Regions from separate parts of the Bradyrhizobium sp. LTSPM299 genome, predicted to be linked through region 1. Evidence: predicted binding sites of a transcription regulator. Region 1 holds the regulator's gene; each other region holds the start of a gene.
The links. Region 1 encodes LexA, which represses DNA repair genes until DNA is damaged. Its sites were predicted from a motif close to TGTTCNNNNTGTGTTCNG; they were not measured.
Positions count from the first base shown of each region.

Region 2: the regulator LexA is predicted to act here: its motif matches at 1,988-2,005, upstream of UP10_RS46020 (ATP-dependent Clp protease adaptor ClpS).
Region 3: the regulator LexA is predicted to act here: its motif matches at 2,014-2,031, upstream of UP10_RS18445 (single-stranded DNA-binding protein).
Region 4: the regulator LexA is predicted to act here: its motif matches at 1,672-1,689, upstream of UP10_RS25600 (ribonuclease T2 family protein).

Region 1 covers NZ_JYMU01000031.1:62,751-68,195, forward strand. The annotation lists gene UP10_RS42105 (hypothetical protein) at 1-390, shown strand, start outside; gene UP10_RS44350 (hypothetical protein) at 423-623, opposite strand; gene UP10_RS17810 (hypothetical protein) at 801-1,019, opposite strand; gene UP10_RS17815 (hypothetical protein) at 1,168-1,596, opposite strand; gene lexA (transcriptional repressor LexA) at 1,760-2,464, opposite strand; gene UP10_RS17825 (molybdopterin molybdotransferase MoeA) at 2,683-3,894, opposite strand; gene UP10_RS17830 (HAD family hydrolase) at 3,922-4,548, opposite strand; gene UP10_RS17835 (sulfite exporter TauE/SafE family protein) at 4,870-5,445, opposite strand, start outside.
Region 2 covers NZ_JYMU01000058.1:153,039-158,483, forward strand. The annotation lists gene UP10_RS29750 (mechanosensitive ion channel family protein) at 1-1,692, opposite strand, end outside; gene UP10_RS46020 (ATP-dependent Clp protease adaptor ClpS) at 2,035-2,220, shown strand; gene UP10_RS29755 (AAA family ATPase) at 2,248-3,612, shown strand; gene UP10_RS29760 (helix-turn-helix domain-containing protein) at 3,805-4,083, shown strand; gene UP10_RS29765 (tetratricopeptide repeat protein) at 4,131-5,445, opposite strand, start outside.
Region 3 covers NZ_JYMU01000031.1:197,201-202,645, forward strand. The annotation lists partial or broken gene UP10_RS18435 (outer membrane protein) at 1-723, opposite strand, end outside; gene UP10_RS18440 (outer membrane protein) at 998-1,741, opposite strand; gene UP10_RS18445 (single-stranded DNA-binding protein) at 2,199-2,696, shown strand; gene UP10_RS18450 (low molecular weight protein tyrosine phosphatase family protein) at 2,710-3,054, opposite strand; gene UP10_RS18455 (DUF2306 domain-containing protein) at 3,318-3,716, shown strand; gene gyrA (DNA gyrase subunit A) at 3,943-5,445, shown strand, end outside.
Region 4 covers NZ_JYMU01000049.1:501,826-507,270, forward strand. The annotation lists gene UP10_RS25595 (23S rRNA (adenine(2030)-N(6))-methyltransferase RlmJ) at 1-826, opposite strand, end outside; gene UP10_RS25600 (ribonuclease T2 family protein) at 940-1,629, opposite strand; gene UP10_RS25605 (hypothetical protein) at 1,760-2,224, opposite strand; gene UP10_RS25610 (hypothetical protein) at 2,390-2,689, shown strand; gene UP10_RS25615 (DUF3617 domain-containing protein) at 2,735-3,265, shown strand; gene UP10_RS25620 (ATP-binding protein) at 3,286-4,671, opposite strand; gene UP10_RS25625 (response regulator) at 4,783-5,445, opposite strand, start outside.

The sequences.
Region 1 (5,445 bases):
CTGCGTGTTCTGCAGACCGCACTGGACGAAGCTCGGCAGGGGAAGCCAGAGGCCGAGGTTGTCAGTACGATCGAAGCTTCCTCGCCAGAGCTCGCCGTCGCAATCAAGAAAAAGATGTCGGCTGGCGGGGCGCTTACCGCCTTGCTGCTTACCCTTCTCGCAAGCTGCTCGAATAGCACAACACTGAACTGGAACCAGCTGGTCGATCAGGTGCATGTCTACGCAACAGGCCAGGAGCCATACCCAAGACTAACACCCTTAGCCGCGCCCGCGGAAGAACCAGAAGCACGACCAAAGCAGACCAGACAGCAACGGCGCCACCAAGAACGCCAAGAAGCCAAAAAGGCTCGTCAGCAGCGGCCGCAACAGCCAAAGAAACCTAAGCATTAGGCGGAGCAAGCGGCTTCGGCATTTTCGGTGCCTCACTGAGGCGCCGCAAGCTTCCTTCGGTGCGATCGAATGATCACATCTGCGAAATTTCGCGGTGTTTCCGCTCTGTTTTCGCGCACGACTAAATCCGTTTTTACCGGGATGGGCGATACTCTCGCCTCGGCGGCGAGTTCTTTCATGCGTTCCTGCCCGCGGAGGCCAGGATTGTTGGCACTCGTGAAACGACTGCTCATGGCAGCTCCTTTCGTTTTTGAGATGGTTGGAAGCCCGAGCACGGGCACAGGTCGCCGATCTCGCGGAGCGAGCCGGGATTCGAAGTTGGATGGTGGATTGGCGCGCCTATCAGGCGCGCGACATGCCTTGCAGGATTAGCTGCTCGAGTTGGGCTGCTGCCCATACGATTAGTCGGGTTAGGACGAAGGCCCGGTCGGCAGCTCGAACAAACCGAGGTGGTACTCGGCCGCGTCGGGATCAGCGTCGGGTATCTTGACGAGGGTGAAGGCGGCCTGGGGAAACTGCTCCCAGACCTTCAGGTCGGCGGCCGTCACCGTCAGCCAGCCGAACCGGAACATGTAGCGGCCCGGCTCCGTGACGCGTCCAGCCTTTTGCCAAGTGACCTTGTCGACCACCGCGCGTGTCCTTGTCGGACCGTGATGATGCGCCAAGGCGCCATTGGACGCAAATCCACAAATGCGCCCCGGAACGCTAAGTCCGGGGTCGCTGGAAATGACTTTGGTCACCCGCCGCGCGGAGGCTCATCCCGCGGCGATGATGGTCTCAACCCAAAAACAGCGACGCGAATACGGAGGGCCGCCGCTCCACGACCTTGGGCTCGCGCTCGACGGTCGACGCGACCGCCGGCAGCTGCAGCACGGTGACGCGCTGGCCTTCGCAGAGCTGGGTCACCAGCAAGCGGTTGCCGTCGGGGAATTCGACCGCATCATGATGGCGATCGGGAACGTCGGGCTCGACCTCGTTGAACACGCCGACGCGGTAGCCGATCGTCCGGGTCCAGAGCCAGCGGCCGTCGTAGCGGACGTTCTCGGCGAAGGCGAGCTCGGTGCCCGGACGCATGCACACCGCAACGGCGGGATCATGCTCCGAAGCAAAGCCGCGGGTCGACGTGCCGCGGAAGGTCGTGGTGATCAGCGTCTCTCCGACGACGGCGGGGCGCGATGCCACGGCGTGCAGACTATAGTCACACATCGGATGGCTCCTCATTTCGAGGTAGCGACCCGTGCCTCTCCTTGAGGCATAGGGCCTCTACCAGAGTGGACGATAGCGTACGATCTTCTTCCCGTTTCTGGGCGATTGTACGACTGACCGTGGAGCACTCCGATCACAAACGCGCTACAGCGCGTTTGCTGCCTCAGTACTTGCGATAGAGCCCGATCAGCTTGCCCTGGATCCGCACCCGGTTCGGCGGCAGGATGCGCACTTCATAGGCGGTGTTGGCCGGCTCGAGCGCGATCGAGGCGCCGCGGCGGCGGAAGCGCTTCAGGGTGGCTTCCTCTTCGTCGATCAGCGCCACCACGATATCGCCGGTGTTGGCGGTGTCGTTGCGCTGGATCAACGCCATGTCGCCGTCGAGAATGCCGGCTTCGACCATCGAGTCGCCGCGCACTTCCAGCGCGTAGTGCTCCCCGGAGCCGAGCATGTCGGGCGGGACGCTGATGGTGTGGCTGCGGGTCTGCAGCGCCTCGATCGGGGTACCGGCCGCGATCCGGCCCATCACGGGGACTGCGACCGGGCGGTTGCCGTCCTCCTCGGCCGTCATCGGCGCGGTCGAGCGTTTGCCGAGCGTGCCCTCGATGACGCTTGGCGTGAAGCCACGCCGGCCATTGCCGCCGCCGCCGGAGAGCTCGGGAAGCTTGATCACCTCGATCGCGCGGGCGCGGTTGGGCAGGCGGCGGATGAAGCCGCGCTCTTCCAGGGCCGTGATGAGGCGGTGGATACCGGATTTCGAGCGCAGGTCGAGCGCGTCCTTCATCTCGTCGAAGGAGGGCGGCACGCCGGCCTCTTTCAGACGTTCGTTGATGAAACGCAGAAGTTCGTACTGTTTGCGCGTGAGCATCTCGAGCATTCCCCCGGTTGGTAGCGTCGTTCGATTCCGAGACTTCAGAAGAAAGCCGGACCTCGGGAGCGCGAAACTCCGAGACGGACTCCCATTTGGTGACACCAGTACTCGAAACAAATCATGAACGGACACTATATGTTCGATATGTGTTCCGCAACCACTTAATTTCAGGTGAACGTAACTGGCACTCCCGATGCGCGGCTACCGCGAAGGCCTCACTCCGGCATGGTCAGGATCTCGCACGCCGCGCCCTTGGCGGCGGCCGGCGCGAACGGCGGGCGGATCAGAAGTGCCCGTGCCGCAGCGAGATTTCCCAACAGCGAACTGTCCTGCTGCGTGACCGGCGTTGCGATCAGCGTGCCGTTGTCGCGCTGCTCGAGCCGCGCGCGCAGATAATCCTCGCGCTGGTCGTTGGCGGCGAGATCGCGGCCGAGCAGGGCGCGCTCGCGGACATGATGAACCGTCTTGCGGCCGCACAGGCTGCGAATCAGCGGCACCAGAAACAGGAAGGCGCACACATAGGACGACACTGGATTGCCGGGCAGGCCGATCACCCGCATTCCCCCGAGACGCCCGTGCATCATCGGTTTGCCCGGCCGCATCGCGATCCGCCAGAACGCCATATTGACGCCCTCGGCCTCCAGCGACTGCTTGACCAGGTCGTGGTCGCCGACCGAGGCGCCGCCGGTGGTGATCAGGATGTCGGCCCCGACGTCACGCGCGCGGCGGATCCCCGCGGTCGTCGACGCCACAGTGTCGGCCGCGATTCCGAGATCGACGGTCTCGGCACCCTCGGCGCGGGCCAGCGCCCGCAGCGCATAGCCGTTGGAATAGACGATCTGGCCGGGGCCGGGGCGGGAGCCGGGCATTACGAGTTCATCGCCGGTCGCCAGCACCGCCACCTTCGGACGGCGGCACACCGGCAGCTCCGGATAGTTCATCGCAGCCGCAAGCGACAGCGCGCGGTCGGCCAGCAGACTGCCGCCTGCCAGCAGCACATCGCCCTCGTGGAAATCCACGCCGGCCGCGCGGATATGTCGTCCTTTGGCGGCCGCCTCGGTGATGGTGATGTGGTCGCCGTCGGTGCGGGTGTCTTCCTGGATGATGATCGCGTCGGCGCCGTCGGGGATCACGCCGCCGGTAAAAATCCGCACCGCTTCGCCGGCGCCGACCGTCCGCGCGAACGGCCGGCCGGCCGCGACCTCGCCGATCACCTTGAGCCGGGCCGACAGGTTGGCCGCATCGGCTGCGCGCACCGCATAGCCGTCCATCGCCGACATCGGCTGCGGCGGCTGGGTGCGCCGCGCCGCGATATCGCGCGCCAGCGTGCGGTGATAGGCGGCATCGAGCGCCACCATCTCCTCGGGCAGCGGGTCGGCGCCCGCGAGGATGGCGGCGAGGGCATCGGCAACCGGCATCAGGGCCACGGGCAAAGCTCCTCAAAGTCCGAGTCTTCAAATTCCAAGTGCGGTCAGCGCCCTTGCCACGTCATCCGTCGATGTCACGTGGATGGCCTGAAGGCCGCGCGCCCGCGCGCCTTCGATATTGGCAGCCGAGTCGTCGAAGAACAGGATCCGCGACGCCGGCACGCCGATCGCTTTTACCACATGATCATAGGCCTCGGCGTCGGGTTTCCTTAAGCCGATCGTCGACGACAGGAAGACGGTCCTGAAGTGACTGAGCAGGTCGGCATAGGCGGCCGAGAAATGCGCGATGTGGGCCGGGTTGGTGTTGGAAAACGCATAGAGCGGCATCCGCTTCGCGGCGTTCGCGAGCAGGGGGCGGATGCCCACCATCTCGCCGGTGAAGATCGCGTTCCAGCCCTCGAGGAACTGCGCGTCGGTGAGGTCGACACCCAGCGAGCTCCGCAGGTTCGCGAAAAACGCCGCGTCGTCGATCCGACCGATCTCGTGATGCTTGAAACTGTCGTCGACGACGAAACGTTTTGCGAGGACGGCGGGCGCACAGCCGGCGTGCTGCGCCCAGCGCGCCATCACTTCGTCGAAGCTGATGTCGAGCACGACGCGGCCGATATCGAACAGCAGCACGTCGACGGAATTGGGGGAAAGGGAGGAGGTCATTGCGGGAACGGTGTACGAGAATTTGTGCGCAACATCAACGCTGTCGTCCCGGCGAAAGCCGGGATCCATAACTACAGGGTTGTGTTGTCGAAAAAGCTGTAGCCCCAGCGGCGCGCGACAATCGGCATTTGTGGTTGGGTCCCGGGTCAAGCCCGGGACGACACCGAATTTGTGGCGCGACCTGCGAGTCATACACCAACATTCTCGCGACATGATTGTCCGAGCTTTACAAAAAAAACGAAATGACTTCTGTCGCGGGACCTTGTGCCGCGGGCAAATCAGTGATCGTGATTTCCGGCGGGAACGCGCGGAGCCGGCAACTCATCCCGGATGGGACAGCGCCGAGACGATCAACGACAGTCCGGAGAACAGCAGCAGCACCAGGACGGTCTTGCGGAACGTCTCATCGTTGATTTTTCCAAACAGTTTGAAGCCGGCCCAAAGGCCGGCCACCATGAATGGAATGCCCAACGCGTACAGTGCCAGCGTATCTCTGGTGATTGAGCCGGCAGCCGCCTGGGAGATCGAGATAACCACGAATGCTATGAACAGCACCGGCTGAAACACGGCGCGCTGCACCTCCTTGGGCCAGCCGCGCCATTGGCACGAGATCGTCGAGATAATGCCGCCGAGGCCCGTCAGGCCACCAAGCAAGCCGTTGGAAACGCCAATCGCCAGATCAGATCCGATTCCAATCTTCATCGGAGCGAAGACCGGCCGCGTCAGGCCGTAAATCGCGTAAAGCTCAAGCACCACACCGACGCCGAACCGCAAATAGGTGGAGTTGAGGTAAGCCAGAATGCTGACGCCGACCGGGATGCCGACGACCGTCCCAAGCGCGAGCGGCCAGGCCTTCCGCCAGTCGATTGTGTGGCGCAGCTTGAAGATGCCATAGCC
Region 2 (5,445 bases), on a different contig from region 1:
CCCGACCACCGTGACGATCAGGCAGAGCAGCGCGGTGCGCAGCATCGGCTGGAAGGTGCGCAGCCGCGCCGCGCGGGCGAAATGCCCCTCGCGCGACAGCACATTGAGCTGGCGGTCCATCAGCGCGTTGGCGCCCTCCCAGATCACGACCGCGGCGAGCGCGGCGATGCCGATCGTCACCACCGCCGAGATCAGACGGCTGCCGATCTGGCCGCCATAGAACCAGACGATGGCGTCGACGCCCCAGACCTCCAGCAGCGCGACGAAGCCGATCACGGCGATGACCGAAGCGACGATCCTGCGGAGCAGCGGCAGATAGCGGTTGGCGCGCGCCTCCAGCCCGGGGAAGCGCTGCAGGATATCCGGCGAGATGCGAAAGCCGCGATCGATCAGGCTCAGCACCACCATGATGACGAGGCGCGTCACCAGCAGCACCGCGACGGTGCCGACGAAATATTGCAGCAGCAGCGAATAGCCGTTGCGGATGTTGAGCGCCCAAACCGCCCACAGCGAGAGATCGAGCACGATCGCCAGCACATGCCATACCGCCGCGACACGGTTGCGGATCCGCGCCGCGATACTGGTCCGCTCGACTGGGGCGCGAATCGCAGCCGCGACCTGGCGGCGGCACTGCAGGATGATGACGACGATGAAGAGATGCACCACCAGCATCACCAGCCGCAGCACCGCGGCATAGCCAGCACGGTGCAACCCGAGCAGCAGCGCGACATTGGCAAAGCAGATGCCGGACACGCCGACCGCGACGATGCGGCGCGCCCAGATCTCGATATAGGCAGCCGTCTCGGCGCGCACCCTAAACAGGCCGAACGGCCCCGCCAGCGCTCGTACCGCGCAGATCAGCGCGCGCGAGAATGCATAGGCGTTGACCACCGCGAGGATCACCAGCCGCGTGGTCGACTGATCGCCCAACTCGGTGCCAAGCAGTGCCGTGGCGACGCCGACGAAGACCACCACCGGCAGCAATTCGAGCACGAGGCGGCCGAGCACGAAAGGCAATCGAATCAGCGACTGCCAGAGCGGCGCCAGGCTGAGTCGGCGGCGATGCAGTTCCGGTTCCGGGGTCACGTCGGCGACCGACGACGGCGGATCGGCGCTCGCGAGCGCCTGCACCGGGACCCGCGCCGTCTGCGGCAGCCGCTGCTCCAGGAACACCACCGGCCGCTTGATCAGGCGGAACACCACCCATTCGGCAGCGAGCGCGCAGCCGAACACCAGCGCCAGCTTCCAGGCGATATCGATCAACAGGCCATAGGCCTCAGGATCGTTGGCGGTGCGCACGATCCAGTAATAGAACGCCGGGACATGCGTCAGCGTGCGCGCAAGGTCAGCGATGTCGCGCGACGTCTCGCCGACCTGTTCCGACACCATCAGCAAGAGTTGCGCGCCGAGGCTGTCGGCGGTGAGCGGGATCGGCGACTGCTCCGGCGCGGGTTGCACCGCCTGCGGCGATGCATTGGCGATCGCGCGCAGAGTGTCGATCATCTCGCCGCGCTTCTTGTCGTCCTGCAATGTCTCCAGCGCGCGCTTCGCCTGCTCCGGCGTCAGCGCGTCAACAGATTGGGCCTGGGCGGATTTGGTTTGCGGCGCCGCCGGTATCGCGACCTGGGCGGCGGCGGGAGTGACGAGCAGCGTGAGCGCGAACAGAAACGCAAAAGGAAGTTTGTGCGACACGAGAGCCTCTTCTTAAAATGATTGCGCGACGGTTGATTGGAATCAGCCCTCGCGCTCGCGTCATGTCGGAAGCGCCCTTTTCGCACCGCCGGTGTGTCGGAAGTTTGCTGCCTGGGCGGCGATCTCTTGGCAATTTTCTTGGCATTTGCCGCGGCACAAAATCGTCACAAGAGTTGAGCGGCGCTTAACGGCGCAGAGGCGTAAGGGCGGACCGATCGATGGGCTCTCGCCGACACCAGCACACGTCCAGGATGCGACCGAAAAATCTTCGCTTGACGGGTTTCAATCCCTGCGATGTTCTAGTTTTGTTCTTTTTGATTCCAGATGCGTATCGAGGCTCTCATGCACGACCTGTTCGCCGAGAACGGCCCGCTCGAGCTCTTGATCCATGATGACGGCACTACGCCACTGGACTTCGTCCGGCACCTGCTGCGCGTGGTGTTCGGCAAGTCCGAGCGGGAAGCGATCACGGTCGCCGCGCAAATCGAGGACAAGTACGGAATCGTTTGCGGCCCATTTCCCGCTTAAGTGGCCAAGGCACTGCTGGAGGCGGCGGTGCAATTGATCCGCGATGACGAGCAGCCGCTGCGGATCACGACTGAGGCCGCCGATGCCGTCCGCCTGTGCGATCTCTGTGAAACGCAAAGATCGGTCGCCAATATCTTTCTCAACGACGGAAGGGCGTGCCTGTGCACAAACTGCCTGCTTGCCGTCAGGAGGAGTTCGGAAGAGCTGCCGGGCGACGAATTCAAATTTGCCGTCACCGCGCTCGATTGGCATTTTGCCGGAATGCCGCGCAACCGGATCGTGACGCGGTCGCGGCAGTTTCCCGGCCACATGCGCGCCGACGTCCAGATCGCGATCGACAGACTGCTCGCCGACCCGATCCATTTCTTCGGCATCCATGAAGAACATCGCTACGAGACGCTTGATATCGCGGCGCTGATAAAATTCGGCCGCAACGCGCCGGCGATCGCGCCGCCGCAGTACCAGGATGTCGATATCGGCGAGGCCGAGCCGGTGAAATGCCTCGCCAACGGGTTATGGCTGTGGCGCAGCGGCGAGCTGCGCTACGCCGTGCTGCTCGCCTTCCATCGCGACTATGGCCGCGAGCCGTCGTTGCGGATCGAACTCGCGGTGCCTGCCGGCGCTGCCGGCAACGGCTTCGTGCAGCGCATCTTGGCCGAATTGGAATCCACCGTGGACACGGCGCGGTCCTATCGCGGCAAGATCCTTTCGCTCGATGGTGACGCCGACTACCGCGGCCGCACGCGCGGCGTGACCGTGCATCGGCTGCCGACGGTCGCTCGCGACGATGTGATCCTGCCGGAAAAAACTCTGCGGCTGCTCGACCGCAACGTGCTCGATTTCGTCGAGAGCCGTGACCTGCTGCGTCGGCTCGGCCAATCGACCCGCAAGGGAATCCTGCTCTACGGCCCGCCCGGCACCGGCAAGACCCACACCATCCGCTATCTCGCGACCAACCTGCCCGGCCATACCACGCTGATCATCACCGCCGAGCAGGTCGGCCTGCTCGGCGCCTATATGAACCTTGCACGCCTGCTGCAGCCGGCCATGGTCGTGATCGAGGACGTCGACCTGATCGCGCGCCACCGCGAGGACATGGGCGGACCCTGCGAGGAATCGTTGCTCAACAAGCCGCTCAACGAGATGGATGGGCTGAAGGAAGACGCCGACATCCTGTTCCTGCTCACGACCACCGGCCGGAAGAGCTGGAAAGCGCGCTCGCCGGCCGGCCCGGCCGCATCGACCAGGCGATCGAGGTGCCGTTGCCCGACACGATCGGGCGCGACAAGGTCGTCCGGCTCTACGGCAAGGGACTGCCTTTGGAGCAGGAGGTCGTCAACGAAGCGGTGCGGCGCACGACCGGCGTCAGCGCCGCCTTCATCAAGGAGTTGATGCGGCGTGTCGCCCAGGCCAGCATCGTGCGCGACGCGGCAAGACCGTCATTCCAGCCGACATCGACGAGGCATTGAACGACATGCTGTTCGATGGCGGACGGCTCAACGTGAAATTGCTCGGTGGCGCGCAGGGGATGAGTGCATAGTAAGTGGGACGCTGGCGCCCCAGCCGCGGAGTGACGCGAACTAAATGATCATCCCGCTCAAGAAGCTCAAGGCACGTCTGTTGGCCAACCCGAAGGTCAAGGCCGAATACGCGCTTGCGCCCGAGTTCGAGATCGCCACCGAGTTGCTCAAGGCGCGACAGCGCGCGGGATTGTCGCAATCCGAGCTGGCGACGCGGATGGGCACCAGCCAGTCGACGATTGCTCGTCTCGAGAGCGGACATACGCTTCCCAGCACCAAGACGCTGCTTCGATTTGCCAAGGCGACCGGCAGCAAATTCCGTATTCGGCTCTCGGCTGCGTAGGCTCGGCCGAGGTAACGAGCGCCCCCGCCGCTAGCTGATCAATCCCGCTATACTTGTGGCAGCAGCAGCTCCCGCTCGCCCGCTGCGACGCGCGCAAGATCGGCGGAGGCTCGCGCCAGCACGCGCTCCCAGGCCTGCGGCTTGTCCTGGCGGAACAGCCGCATGGTCGGATACCAGGGCGTGTCCTCGCGGTCGCGCAGCCAGCGCCAGTCGAGCGCGTAGGGGCACAACAGCCAGACCGGACGGCCAAGGGCGCCGGCGAGATGCGCGACCGACGTATCGACGGCGATGACGAGATCGAGCGCGCAGACGGCTGCCGCCGTGTCGGCGAAATCGCCGAGCGTCGGCGCCAGATCGACGACGTCGCTGCCGAGGCGCGCCAGCACCGGAGCATCGTCTGGCCGCGGTTCCTTCTGCAGACTGTAGAGCTGTGCGCCCGGTACTATCAAGCGCGGCAGCACCGCCTCCGCCGCCAGCGAGCGCTGACGGTCGCCCTTGTGCCTGGGATTGCCGGCCCAGACCACGCCGACCTTCAGCGCCGTGTCGCCGGCGAGCGCCTGGCGCCAGCGCGCAAGCTTGCCCTCATCCGCATACAGATAGGGAATCGCCGCAGGGATGGTGTCAACCGTGGTGCGGAACACCCGCGGCAGGCTCATCAGCGGCAATTGCAGATCGAACAGCGGCAACGGCTCGCCGCGGGCGAACACCGCGACATCAGGCAGCATCGCCCGCAGCAGCGACGCGATGGCAGGCTGCACCTGGACGATGATACGGCCGCCGCCCCGTGCGGCGACCATCGGCACGTAACGGACGAAATTCAGGGCGTCACCGAGCCCGTATTCGGCGAACAACAACAGTGTACGGCCGGCGAGCGGCTCCCCCTGCCATTCCTTCTCGCCGAAGATCGGATCACCGTCGATCAGCGCCTTGCACTTGCGGCGCCATTGATACTCCTCAAAGCCCTTCTCGAACTCACCATTCATCAGCAGGAAGTGCGCGTGATTGTAATGCGCCAGCGGAATATCCGGATCGAGCTCGATGGCCCGGTGCGAGGCGACCAGCGCCTCGTCGATCTCGCCGGCATTGCGCAGCGCGACCGCGAGATTGGCATGACCCTTGGCATAATCGGGGTCGGCGGCGATGGCGCGCCGATGCGCCGCGACCGCCGCCTCGACCAGGTTCTGCGCCTCGAAGATGATGCCGAGATTGGTATGCGCGGAGGCATAGTCCGGCTTCAGCGCCAGCGCCAGCTCACAGCAGCCGATCGCGTCGTCGACCTGTCCGAGCTCGAACAGGCAGGCGCCGAGATTGCTGAGGATCAGATAATCGCTGGGATCGCGCGCAGTCACCTGCCGGTAGAGA
Region 3 (5,445 bases), 130 kb from region 1:
AGTGATAGTTGAGGCCCGCCTTGACGGTGTGGAAGGTGTCGTTCCAGTCCGAGCGGTCGGCGGTCGCCGATGTGTATTGGATCGAGCCCTTGCCGAGATCGAGGTAGTTGTACTCGACCTTGGCCGACCAGTTCGGTGCGAACATGTATTCGACGCCGGCGCCGACGGTCCAACCCCAGCGTGTCTCGCTGGCGGAAACCGACGGAGGCACGAGCCCGGCACTGTAACGGTGCTGGATGTCGCCAACCGCGGCGCCGCCGCTGACGAACCACAGCGCGGGACCGTCGGCATAGCCGAGACGGCCCTTGATGTCGCCGAAACTGCGCAACGCCGTGTAGTAGGTGTCGAGCAAGCTCGGAGGCCCGACATTGATGACCGCTGAGCGGCCATTGATGCCGGACCAGTGGTAGTCACCCTCGAGGCCAAACACCGCGGGACCGGCCTGCCAATTGGTACCGATCACGCCGCCGACGAAGCCGCCGCTAGTGTCGTAGGTCTGGGTCCCGACGAAGGTCGGATCGTTCGGCGCGCCGCGGAAGGTTTCTTTGCTGGTCCCCAGCCGCCGCCACCCTGAACACCGACGTAGAACCCGCTCCAGTTGATCGCTGGAGCGACGGCCGGCGGCACCGGTGCCTTGGCCACTGTCGCCGGGGCGAGATCAGCCGCGGACGCGGAGGAGGCGCTGAGAGCGGCGAGGGTGGCTGCAACAAGAAGCTTTCTCATGGGATTCATCCCGCTTCGAATCTGCAATTCGGGACAGGCTACCATCTGGGGTTGAACGCGACCGTCACCCGCGCGCAACATGGACTATCAATTTGATTTCGCTGAATGTTTTGCAGTTTATTGAGATTTAACCATATCGATTCGCTTATCGATCGATGGCCGCGGTCCGGCGAGGCAGAACGCTCGGCGGCAAACAAATCCGCAAAACAAAAAGGCCGGCGCAAGGCGGGCCTTTCGTTCGAATGAAGTCGGATCGCGCGATCAGTACGTCTGATCAGTACTTGGCGACGACCGGGCCGCCCCACTTATAGTTGACGCGGACGGTGACGAGGTCGACGTCCTGGCGCTCGCGGATCGAGCTGAACAGCAAGCCACCCGGCGTGGTCAGGTTGTAGGTCTTGTCCTGCAGGAACAGATGGTCGTACTCGACCGCGGCCGACCAGTTCGGGGCGAAGCCGTATTCGAGGCCGACACCGACCGTGCCACCCCAGCGGGTGTCGCTAGCGCTGGCGAGGAAAAGGCCAGTCGGCGTGAAGTAGGTGTTGTACCGGTTGTCGGTCACGGCCGCGCCGCCCTTCAAGTAGAGCAGCACGTTGTTGGCGGCGTAGCCGATCTGGCCGGTGAACAGGCCGAAGGCATCGACCTTGGTCTGGTTGGTGAAGAAGCCTGGGAAAACCAGGCTGCCATTGGTGCCCTTCAGGTCAGCCCAGTCGCCCTGCGCTTCAAGGCCGAACACCCAGGTGCCGGTCTGCCAGCGATAGCCGATCTGGCCACCGGCAACGCCGCCGGTTGCGTCATGGCAACCATCCGAACCGATGAAGATGCCGCCCGGGACCTGATCCCAGCAATTGTGGCTCGAGCCCCAGCCGCCGTTGGCGCCGACATAGAAGCCGCTCCAGTCATAGACCTGGGCAATCATCGGGGGGGCTTTGGTGTAAGGACGTGCAGCGAGGTCAGCAGCGGCAGCCGGCGCGGCAAACGCGACCAGGGCAACCGTTCCAAGCAAAAATTTCTTCATCATCAAACTCCAGCTCTTGTCCGCTTCTCGTTGGTCCCGAAGCGTTGAGGTCCAGAAAAAGTGTCGCGAGCGCCCACGCCCGTTCGGTCGCATCTATAGCGTGATTCAACCACATAGGCCGTCTCCCAAATGCCACACTCGCCGGGGAAGTTAGATCGCGGCAAGGTAATGATTTGTTTGTACTTTTCTTGAAGTGGCGAAGGTCTCGCGCGGCTCGTGAGGTGGAACCGGCCGACTCACAATGGTCGCGCTCACTGCTACGGCTGGTTGCAGAGAACGAAACTGGAACATCGGCGTCTGCGATGCTATATGTGGATAACCGTTGCGGGCCTGCGCGATCGCGGAGGCGGCGGACCGGCGTCGCAGTATAGGGTCGTCCGCGGCGCCTGCAGTAAGTGGCGAAGGTTGAGAGTGGCGGCCGATGTCCGGCTGGCCCTATTTTGGTGGAGAAGAAGCGATGGCGGGAAGCGTGAACAAGGTGATTCTGGTCGGAAACCTCGGCAAGGATCCGGAGATCCGGCGGACGCAGGACGGCCGTCCGATCGCCAATCTTTCCATCGCAACCTCGGAAACCTGGCGCGACAAGGGCACCGGCGAGCGCAAGGAAAAGACCGAGTGGCACCGCGTCGTGATCTTCAATGAAGGCCTCTGCAAGGTCGCCGAGCAGTACCTGAAGAAGGGTGCCAAGGTGTACATTGAGGGCCAGTTGCAGACCCGCAAATGGACTGACCAGAGCGGTGTCGAGAAATACTCGACCGAGGTCGTACTGCAGGGCTTCAACTCCAGCCTGACCATGCTTGACGGCCGCAGCGGTGGCGGCGGCGGCAGCTTCGCCGACGATGGCGGCGGCGACTTCGGGTCGGCCGGCCCGGTCAGTTCGGCGCCACGTCGCGCGGTGGCGGCAGGCGGGGCAGGCGCCCGCAACAGCGACATGGACGACGACATCCCGTTCTGACCGGAGGCCGCCGTTATCTTGCAGATGGCCGCGGCTGCGGCAGGAAGCGGGGGACGCGGTTCTCAAGCATCCGGATCAGCATTGGGTCCATCAATTCGTAGTCGTCCGGAATGTCGAGGCAGATGACGCGCTTGTCCTTCAAGCGGCTACGAAACTGCCGTGTCAACTTGCTGCGGTGGACCTTCTCCATGACGAAGATGATGTCGGCCCAATCGACCTGTTCGGCCGACAACTGAACGGCAGCGCTGGCCAAGACGCCCGCCGAATCCGTCTCGATCCCTGGCCAGGTCGAAAACACCTGTTCGGCGGTCGGGCTGCGCAAGCGATTGGCGCTGCAAACGAACAATACGTTGGTCATGTCGTCGTTGCCGTGCCCTGACGGACCTTGATCACGGCGCATTTTTACCAGCCGCGGCGGCCTGCAGCAACGAATGGAGTACTCGCCCGCCAACAGTGTTCGTTTGCAGCGTGGCGCTCGGCGATCGCTTCGAAAACGGCAAAGCGTTCTTCTGTGGCAAAGACTGCCGCAAATTGAACTTGACATTGTAAAGATAGATGTAAGTATTCGTTACATTGGTTGTTCGGTCGATCTGTTCGGTGTCATCGCTTCCGGTGTCTCATATGTCCCTCGCGCCGCTCCTCGACGCCGCTCCCGCGATCCCGCTCCATGCGTTTGCGGCGATGGCCGCCTTCGTGCTCGGCGTGGTGCAATTGGCTGCCCCGAAGGGCACCCTGCTGCACCGGACGCTGGGCTGGATCTGGGTGATCCTGATGCTGGTCGTGGCGCTGAGCTCGTTCTGGATCCATCAGATCCGGCGGCTGGGCCCGTGGAGCCCGATCCACTTGCTGTCGATCTTCTCGCTGGTGATGCTGTTGCTCGGCGTGTTCTACGCGCGCCGGCACAATGTCCGCGGCCACAAGATCACGATGATCTCGATTTTTGCCGGCGCGCTGGTCACTGCCGGGCTGTTCACCTTCGTGCCCGGGCGGATCATGCATGCGGTGGTGTTTGGGCCGTGAACGCGTGGCAAATCGCGCGTGGCGAATGGGGGTTTCCAACGGCTATTCGCCAGTCACTATTCGCGGTCCGATGCAAGGCCCTGGGAAATCCTGTAACCGGCCGGTAAGTCCATGAAAAAACGAAGGGAAAAACGGCTTGCGGGGGCCGCTCTGGGGTGGTTAAGGGTGGTTATCAGGCCCCCGGTGGGTTATATGATTCCCGACCAGAACTAACCGGATTTCCCCTTTGTCCGAACCCGAAGATGACAAGTCCGGCGAGCCGCCGGTGCCTTCAGATATTCGTCCCGTTTCCATTCTCGACGAGATGAAGAAGTCCTACCTCGATTACGCCATGAGCGTGATCGTGGCGCGTGCGCTGCCCGATGCGCGCGACGGCCTGAAGCCGGTGCATCGGCGCATTCTCTACTCGATGCACGAGCAGGGACACACGCCGGACAAGAAATACGTCAAATCCGCCCGCGTGGTCGGCGACGTGATCGGTAAGTATCATCCGCACGGCGACCAGTCGATTTACGACGCGATGGTCCGGATGGCGCAGGATTTCTCGCTGCGCGTGCCGCTGATCGACGGCCAGGGCAATTTCGGCTCGGTCGACGGCGATCCGCCGGCGGCCTATCGATATACCGAAGCGCGGCTGACGAAGGCGGCGCTTGCCGTGCTCGCCGACATCGACATGGAGACGGTCGATTTCCAGGCCAACTACGACGGCTCCGAGACCGAGCCGACGGTTCTGCCGGCCAGGTTCCCGAACCTTCTGGTCAACGGCGCCGGAGGAATTGCCGTCGGCATGGCGACCAACATCCCGCCGCACAATCTCGGCGAGGTCGTCGATGCCTGCGTCGCGCTAATCGACAACCCGGCGCTTTCGATCGACGATCTCATCAACATCATTCCGGGCCCGGATTTCCCGACCGGCGGCATCATCCTGGGACGCCAGGGCATCCGCTCCGCCTATCATCTCGGCCGTGGCTCGATCGTGATGCGCGGCAAGGTCACGATCGACACCATCCGCAAGGACCGGGAAGCGATCATCATCACCGAGATTCCCTATCAGGTGAACAAGGCGACGATGGTCGAGCGCATCGCAGACCTGGTGAAAGAGAAGAAGATCGAGGGCATTGGCGATCTGCGCGATGAGTCCGACCGCGATGGCTATCGTGTCGTCATCGAACTGAAGCGCGATGCGGTGCCCGATGTGGTGCTCAACCAGATCTATCGGTTCACGCCGCTGCAGTCGAATTTCCCCGCCAATATTCTGGCGCTGGATTCCGGCCGCCCGCAGACCATGAATCTGAAGGATCTGCTCACCATCTTCATCGCGTTCCGCGAGCAGGTGGTGACCCGCCGGACCAAGTTCCAGCTCGGCAAGGCGCGTGACCGCGCCCATATCCTGGTCGGCTTGGCAATCGCGGTCGCCAATATCGATGAAATGATCCGGGTGATCCGAACCTCGCCCGACCCGAACACCGCGCGCGACACCTTGATGTCGCGCGACTGGCCGGCGCGGGATGTCGAATCGATGATCACGCTGATCGACGATCCCAGGCATCGCATCAACGACGACGGCACGATCCGGCTATCGATGGAGCAGGCCAAGGCCATTCTCGATCTGCGGCTGCAGCGGCTGACCGCGCTCGGGCGCGAGGAGATATCCGAAGAACTCGACCAGCTCGCGGCGAAGATCGCCGACTATCTCGACATTCTGCGCTCGCGTGCGCGGGTCCAGGAG
Region 4 (5,445 bases), on a different contig from region 1:
CTCCGCCCTGGCCCAGCGGCTTCTCCAGTTCGGGCAGGATGATCTTCAGCTCGTTGGCAAGCGTCCACGGCGGATTCACTATCAAAAGGCCGGTGGAAACGAGGCCGCTGCCGGTTTCTTGCGGCGCCACACTGAATTCCAAACGCAAACATTTGCCAGGCGGCCGACTCGTTGCTGCTGTGGCGGCCACGCTGCGCGCGAGTTCCTCGGTGGCCCTCCGTGTTTTTACGGGATACCAGATCAAGTACATGCCGGTCGGCCATTTTGCGAACGCTTCCGAAAAACCCTTGGCCAGCCGCTCGAACTCATTCTTCGCCTCGAACGGCGGATCGATCAGCACCAGACCGCGCCGCTCGTTCGGCGGCACGAAGGCCGGCAGCGCCGTCCAGCCATCAAGATCGACAACGCGGGCCTGGGTGTCGCGCCGCAGCGCGTCGATCAGTTGCTTGCGCGCGGTCTGTTCGATCTCGCAGGCAGTGAGGCGATCCTGCGGTCGCAACAGCGCCCGCGCGATCAAGGGCGAGCCCGGATAGGCTTTCAACTCGGCCTTCGGATTGAACGCTCTGACGATATCGAGATAGGGCGCGATCAGCGGCAACGCCTTGTCGGAGAGTCGCGCCTGCATGACCCGGGCGATGCCGGTGAGCCATTCGCCGCTGCGCTGCGCTTCGTTCGATGCCAGATCGTAGAGCCCGGCGCCGGCATGGGTGTCGATGACGCGGAACGGCGCCTGCTTTTCCTGCAGGTAGCTGAGCATGCGCACCAGCACGATGTGTTTGATGACATCGGCGAAGCTGCCGGCATGAAAGGCGTGACGGTAGTTCATCAGGTAGCAGTTACCACGTCATTGCGCGCGTAGCGACCTGTCCAGCTTCGCTCATGGAGCTTCAGCGAACCCGGTCGTCGCTCGCGCCCCTCGCGACAACGCCGAAGCGAGACCTATCCGCCGCGCATCGGCGGCATTACCACCTCGTCGCGGCGGCAGGCGCGACGGTCGATCTCCTCGCAGGAGCGGAATTGCAGGTCCTTGGAGAGGCAGATCCGCACCTCGCTGAGCCGATTGCGGTCGCAGGTGACCGAGATGGCTGTGCTGCTGAGCCCCGGATTGGCCTTGATGAACGCCGCTTCCAGGTCGTTGGGCGCGATCGTCTTCGGCTCCGACAATTGCAGGAATTCCTCAGGGATCTTCACCGCGGCGCGTGCCTTGCGGATGGCTTCGAAATAGGCGCGCTCGCCGAGGCCGGAGCAGGTGCCGTGCTTGTCCCATTCATTGAAGATCAGCCCGGGCGCCGGCATCAGATCGAGCATCGAGGTCATGATGTTGCGGGCAAGGCGCGGCGAAGGCCGCTGGCAGTATTCCGGGAAGCCACGTTCATATTGCGGCCACAGGCCGTGCACCACGAAGGAGAACGGCCGTCCGCCGCACTGTGCCTGCGTGCCACGGCCGTTGTTGCCGCGTTCGCTCGCCGACTCGCAGAAGGAGGGCGACCAAGACAGCGACAGCACATAGAAATCGAACTCGCCCGGCGCGTTCTGCCGCTGGTCCTGGGCTGACGCCAAGCCGCCGGAAACCAGAACCAAAGCTGCAAGAGAAATCAGAAATCGGGAAATTGTGACCAACCGAGGCATCAAACGCTCCCTAACTTGACCATGGCGAACCTAGCAGGAGGTTGGAACATTTCGAGAACAAAAATGCCGCCTGCCCCGCTTCGGAGGGCAGGGCGCAAACGACGGCTCGCCAGTCTAGCAGGAGATCAGATCAGGGTCGCGCGGCCCTACAGGAAGGGTTGTAGGCCCAGTTGCGGTCGAGGCCCGTGACGCACCATTCGACGCCCTTGCCGAAGCCGGCGAAGCCGCCATCCTCGATGATCGAATAATGTACGGAGCGCTTCTTGCCGTCGCTCAGCATCACGTCGCCGGCACAATAGCGGCGCGGAATATTGTCTGACTGCCAGGGACGGAATGCGGTCTCGTGAATCCGGTCGTAGCCGGTGATCTCCAGCGGCGAATTCCAGAAGGTGGCTTCCTTCTCGTGGAACTGCGAGCTGATGGTGGGCAAGGCCGTCTCGCAGTCGGGCACGCGGCCGTCATAGCGCGGACCGGACAGCCAGAAGTTCAGCTCAAGCGGATTTGCGGCCTGCGCCGTGCCCCCAAAAGCCAGCAGGCCGAACATGAGCGCGGCACCAACGCCGAGTTTCTTGGGAGAGATGAACAGGTTGCGCATGGGAATCCGCCCGATGGTCTGATGCGGCGAACGGTGCCGTGAAGCCCGGGCGAGGTCAAGTGCAGCGCGGCAACACCTGCAGAGAAGTCCACTTTCGGAGGTGGCTCGTTCTTTCCATGGCCGGCGGCGCACTCTATGTTGGCGTCAAGCGAAATGGAGTCTGCGATGCGAAGGAAATTGGCCGCGTGCCTGGTTGCCGTTTGCGGGATGCTGGCCGTTGCCCCGGCACGGGCCGACTGGCTGCAGCCGGTGCCACCGTTCAAGGCCAATGATACCGGCGGGATCATCGCCTATACGCTGGCGGTCCAGAGCGATGCACGGCAGCTTGCCGTCGACCATTGCGCCTCCTACGGCAAGGTGGTGAAATTCCTCGCCGTGCAGGCCTATCCGGGCGGTTACATCTCGTTTGCCTGTCGCTGGGTCCCCTACGGCGCCGCAGGCCGGCCCTTGCGCACGCTCTACTGAGAGCGGTCTCGAATCCTGCAATCGTTCAGCCGGGAGCCAATCGCCATGACGCGACAGCTTGCTTTGCTTGGTTCGGCCGTTTGCCTCGTGTTGTCGGCCGGCGCTGCCAGTGCGGTCGACCTGCCGATCCGCAAGCCGGGCCTGTGGGAAATGAAGATGGTCAGGACCGGCGGCCCAATGCCGGAAATCACCATGCAGCATTGCACCGACGAGACCACCGACAAGGACATGAGCACGGCGGCCTCGCCATTGGCGAAGGAGATCTGCTCGAAGCAGGATATCCAGAAGACCGCGACCGGTTATGTCGGCGATAGCGTCTGTGGCGTGGCGGGCGTGTCGGTGACGTCGCATACCGAGATCACCGGCGACTTCAATTCGGCCTATACGGTCAAGAGCACCTCGCATTCCGAAGGCCGCCCCTCAGGCCCCCGCGACGCCACCACGACCGTCGAGGCGAAATGGCTCGGCGCCTGCAAGAGCGACCAGAAGCCCGGCGACATCATCATGCCGGGCGGCATGAAGATGAACATCAAGGATATGCAGAAGCTGAAGGACCTGCTGCCCAAGCAGAAGTAACCCGGGCTACTTTCTGCAATCTACACCGGCACCCGCACCGCGGCCCGCAAGCCGCCCATCGGACTTTCGCCAAGCATGATGTCGCCGCCATGCGAGCGGGCGATGTCGCGGGCGATGGCAAGGCCGAGCCCGGTGCCGCCCTCGTCCTGGTTGCGGGCATCGTCGAGCCGCAGGAACGGCTTGAACACCTCCTCGCGCATGTCGGCCGGAATGCCCGGACCGTCGTCGTCGACGGTCACGGTGAGATAACGGTGATCGCGGTTGCCGGTGATCGAGATCGTGTTGGCGTGGCGCGCCGCATTCGACACGAGATTGGCAAGGCAACGCTTGAACGAGGCCGGCTTCACCGTGACGACGGGCAGGCCGTGGAATGCCACGGTGGTGGTATGGCCGTGACGCTCGGCGTCGTAGCGCAATTCCTCCAGCGCCAGCGCCATGTCGGTCGGCTGCGCGATCTCGCCGGAATCGCCGCGCGCGAAGGCGAGATAGTCCTCGAGCATCATCGACATCTCGTCGACGTCCTTGCGCATCGCGTCGATCTCGGGACCTTCGCCGAGCAGGACGAGCTCGAGCTTGAAGCGGGTCAGGATGGTGCGCAAATCGTGCGACACGCCGGCGAGCATCGCGGTACGCTGCTCGATCGAGCGTTCGATGCGAGCCTTCATCTCCAGGAACGCCTGCGCCGCGCGCCGCACCTCACGCGCGCCGCGCGGCCGGAAATTCGGTGCCTCGCGGCCCTTGCCGAAGCTTTCGGCGGCATCGGCCAGTCTCAGGATCGGCTTGATCTGGTTGCGCAGGAACAGCACCGCGACGATCAGGAGGATCGACGAGGTGCCAACCATCCAGAAGATGAAGATCTCCGAATTGGAGGCGTAGGCCGCGCTCCGCTGGGCGAAGATCCGCATCACCGAATCGTCGAGCTGCACGCGGATCTCGACCAGGTTGGAGTTGCCGACGGTGTCGATCCAGAACGGGCGGTTGATCTGCCGACCGAGCTGCACCGAGAGCGTCTGGTCGAGCAGCGAGAAAAACGGCTTCGGCCCCGGCGGCGGCATGTCGCCGGCCGGGAGGAAGTCGACCACGAGCTGCAGCCGCTGTGCGATGCGGCGAAGCTGCGCATGATCCTTGTCCTGCGGAAAGCCCTTGTAGACGTCGATCAGGCCCGCGATCTCCTGGACCACCGAGGCCGAGAGACGTCGCGTCACCGTGTTCCAGTGCCGCTCCATGAAGACGAACGCGACCACGGTCTGCAGGATCACCATTGGCACAATCATGATCAGCAGCGCGCGGGCATAGAGGCCGGTCGGCATCCAGCTCTTGAACGCGTTGCCCATCCAGCCATTGGCCTTCGACACGCGCTGCGACGCGTTGCGGATCAGGGTCAGGCCGGTATCGAGCGTGCTCATGGCTGTGTTTGAGATCATGACGCGATTGCAAGCAATCGCATCATGATCTCATCTCCTTAGTTTGAGCATGATCTTCTCGGAAAACCGGTTTCCACTTTTCCGGATCATGCTTTACGGCGAGGCCACCAGGCGATAGCCGATGCCGCGCACCGCCTGCAGGAACAGCGGATTGGCGGGATCGCGCTCGATCTTGCGGCGGAGGCGGTTGATCTGGACGTCGACGGCGCGCTCGTTCACGGTGCCGCCGCTGGTCAGCGCGGTGCGCGGCACGGTCTCGCCGGGGCTGCTCGCGAGGATGCGCAGCATCTCGCGCTCGCGGTCGGTAAGATGGACGGTCTCCTCGCCCTGGCGCAGCTCGCTGCGCTCAATATGGAAGATGTAGGGACCGAACGCGATCTGCTCGACGGCGGCGACCTGTGGCGTCGCGGTGCGCTTGAGGATATTGCCGATGCGCAGCACGAGCTCGCGCGGTTCGAACGGCTTGGCGACGTAATCGTCGGCGCCGATCTGCAGGCCCTCGATGCGGGCCTCGGCCTCGTGCCGCGCGGTCAGCATAATGATCGGTACCGACGACGAGGTGCGGATGAAGCGGGCGAGGTCGAAGCCGGTCTCGCCGGGCATCATGACGTCGAGGATCAGGAGGTCGAAATGCAACCCCAAGAGCTTGGCTCGGGCGTCGCTCGCGCTCATCGCAGTCGTGACGCGATAGCCCTCGCCGGAGAGAAAGCGCGACAGCAGGTCGCGGATGCGCCGGTCGTCGTCGACCAGCAGAAG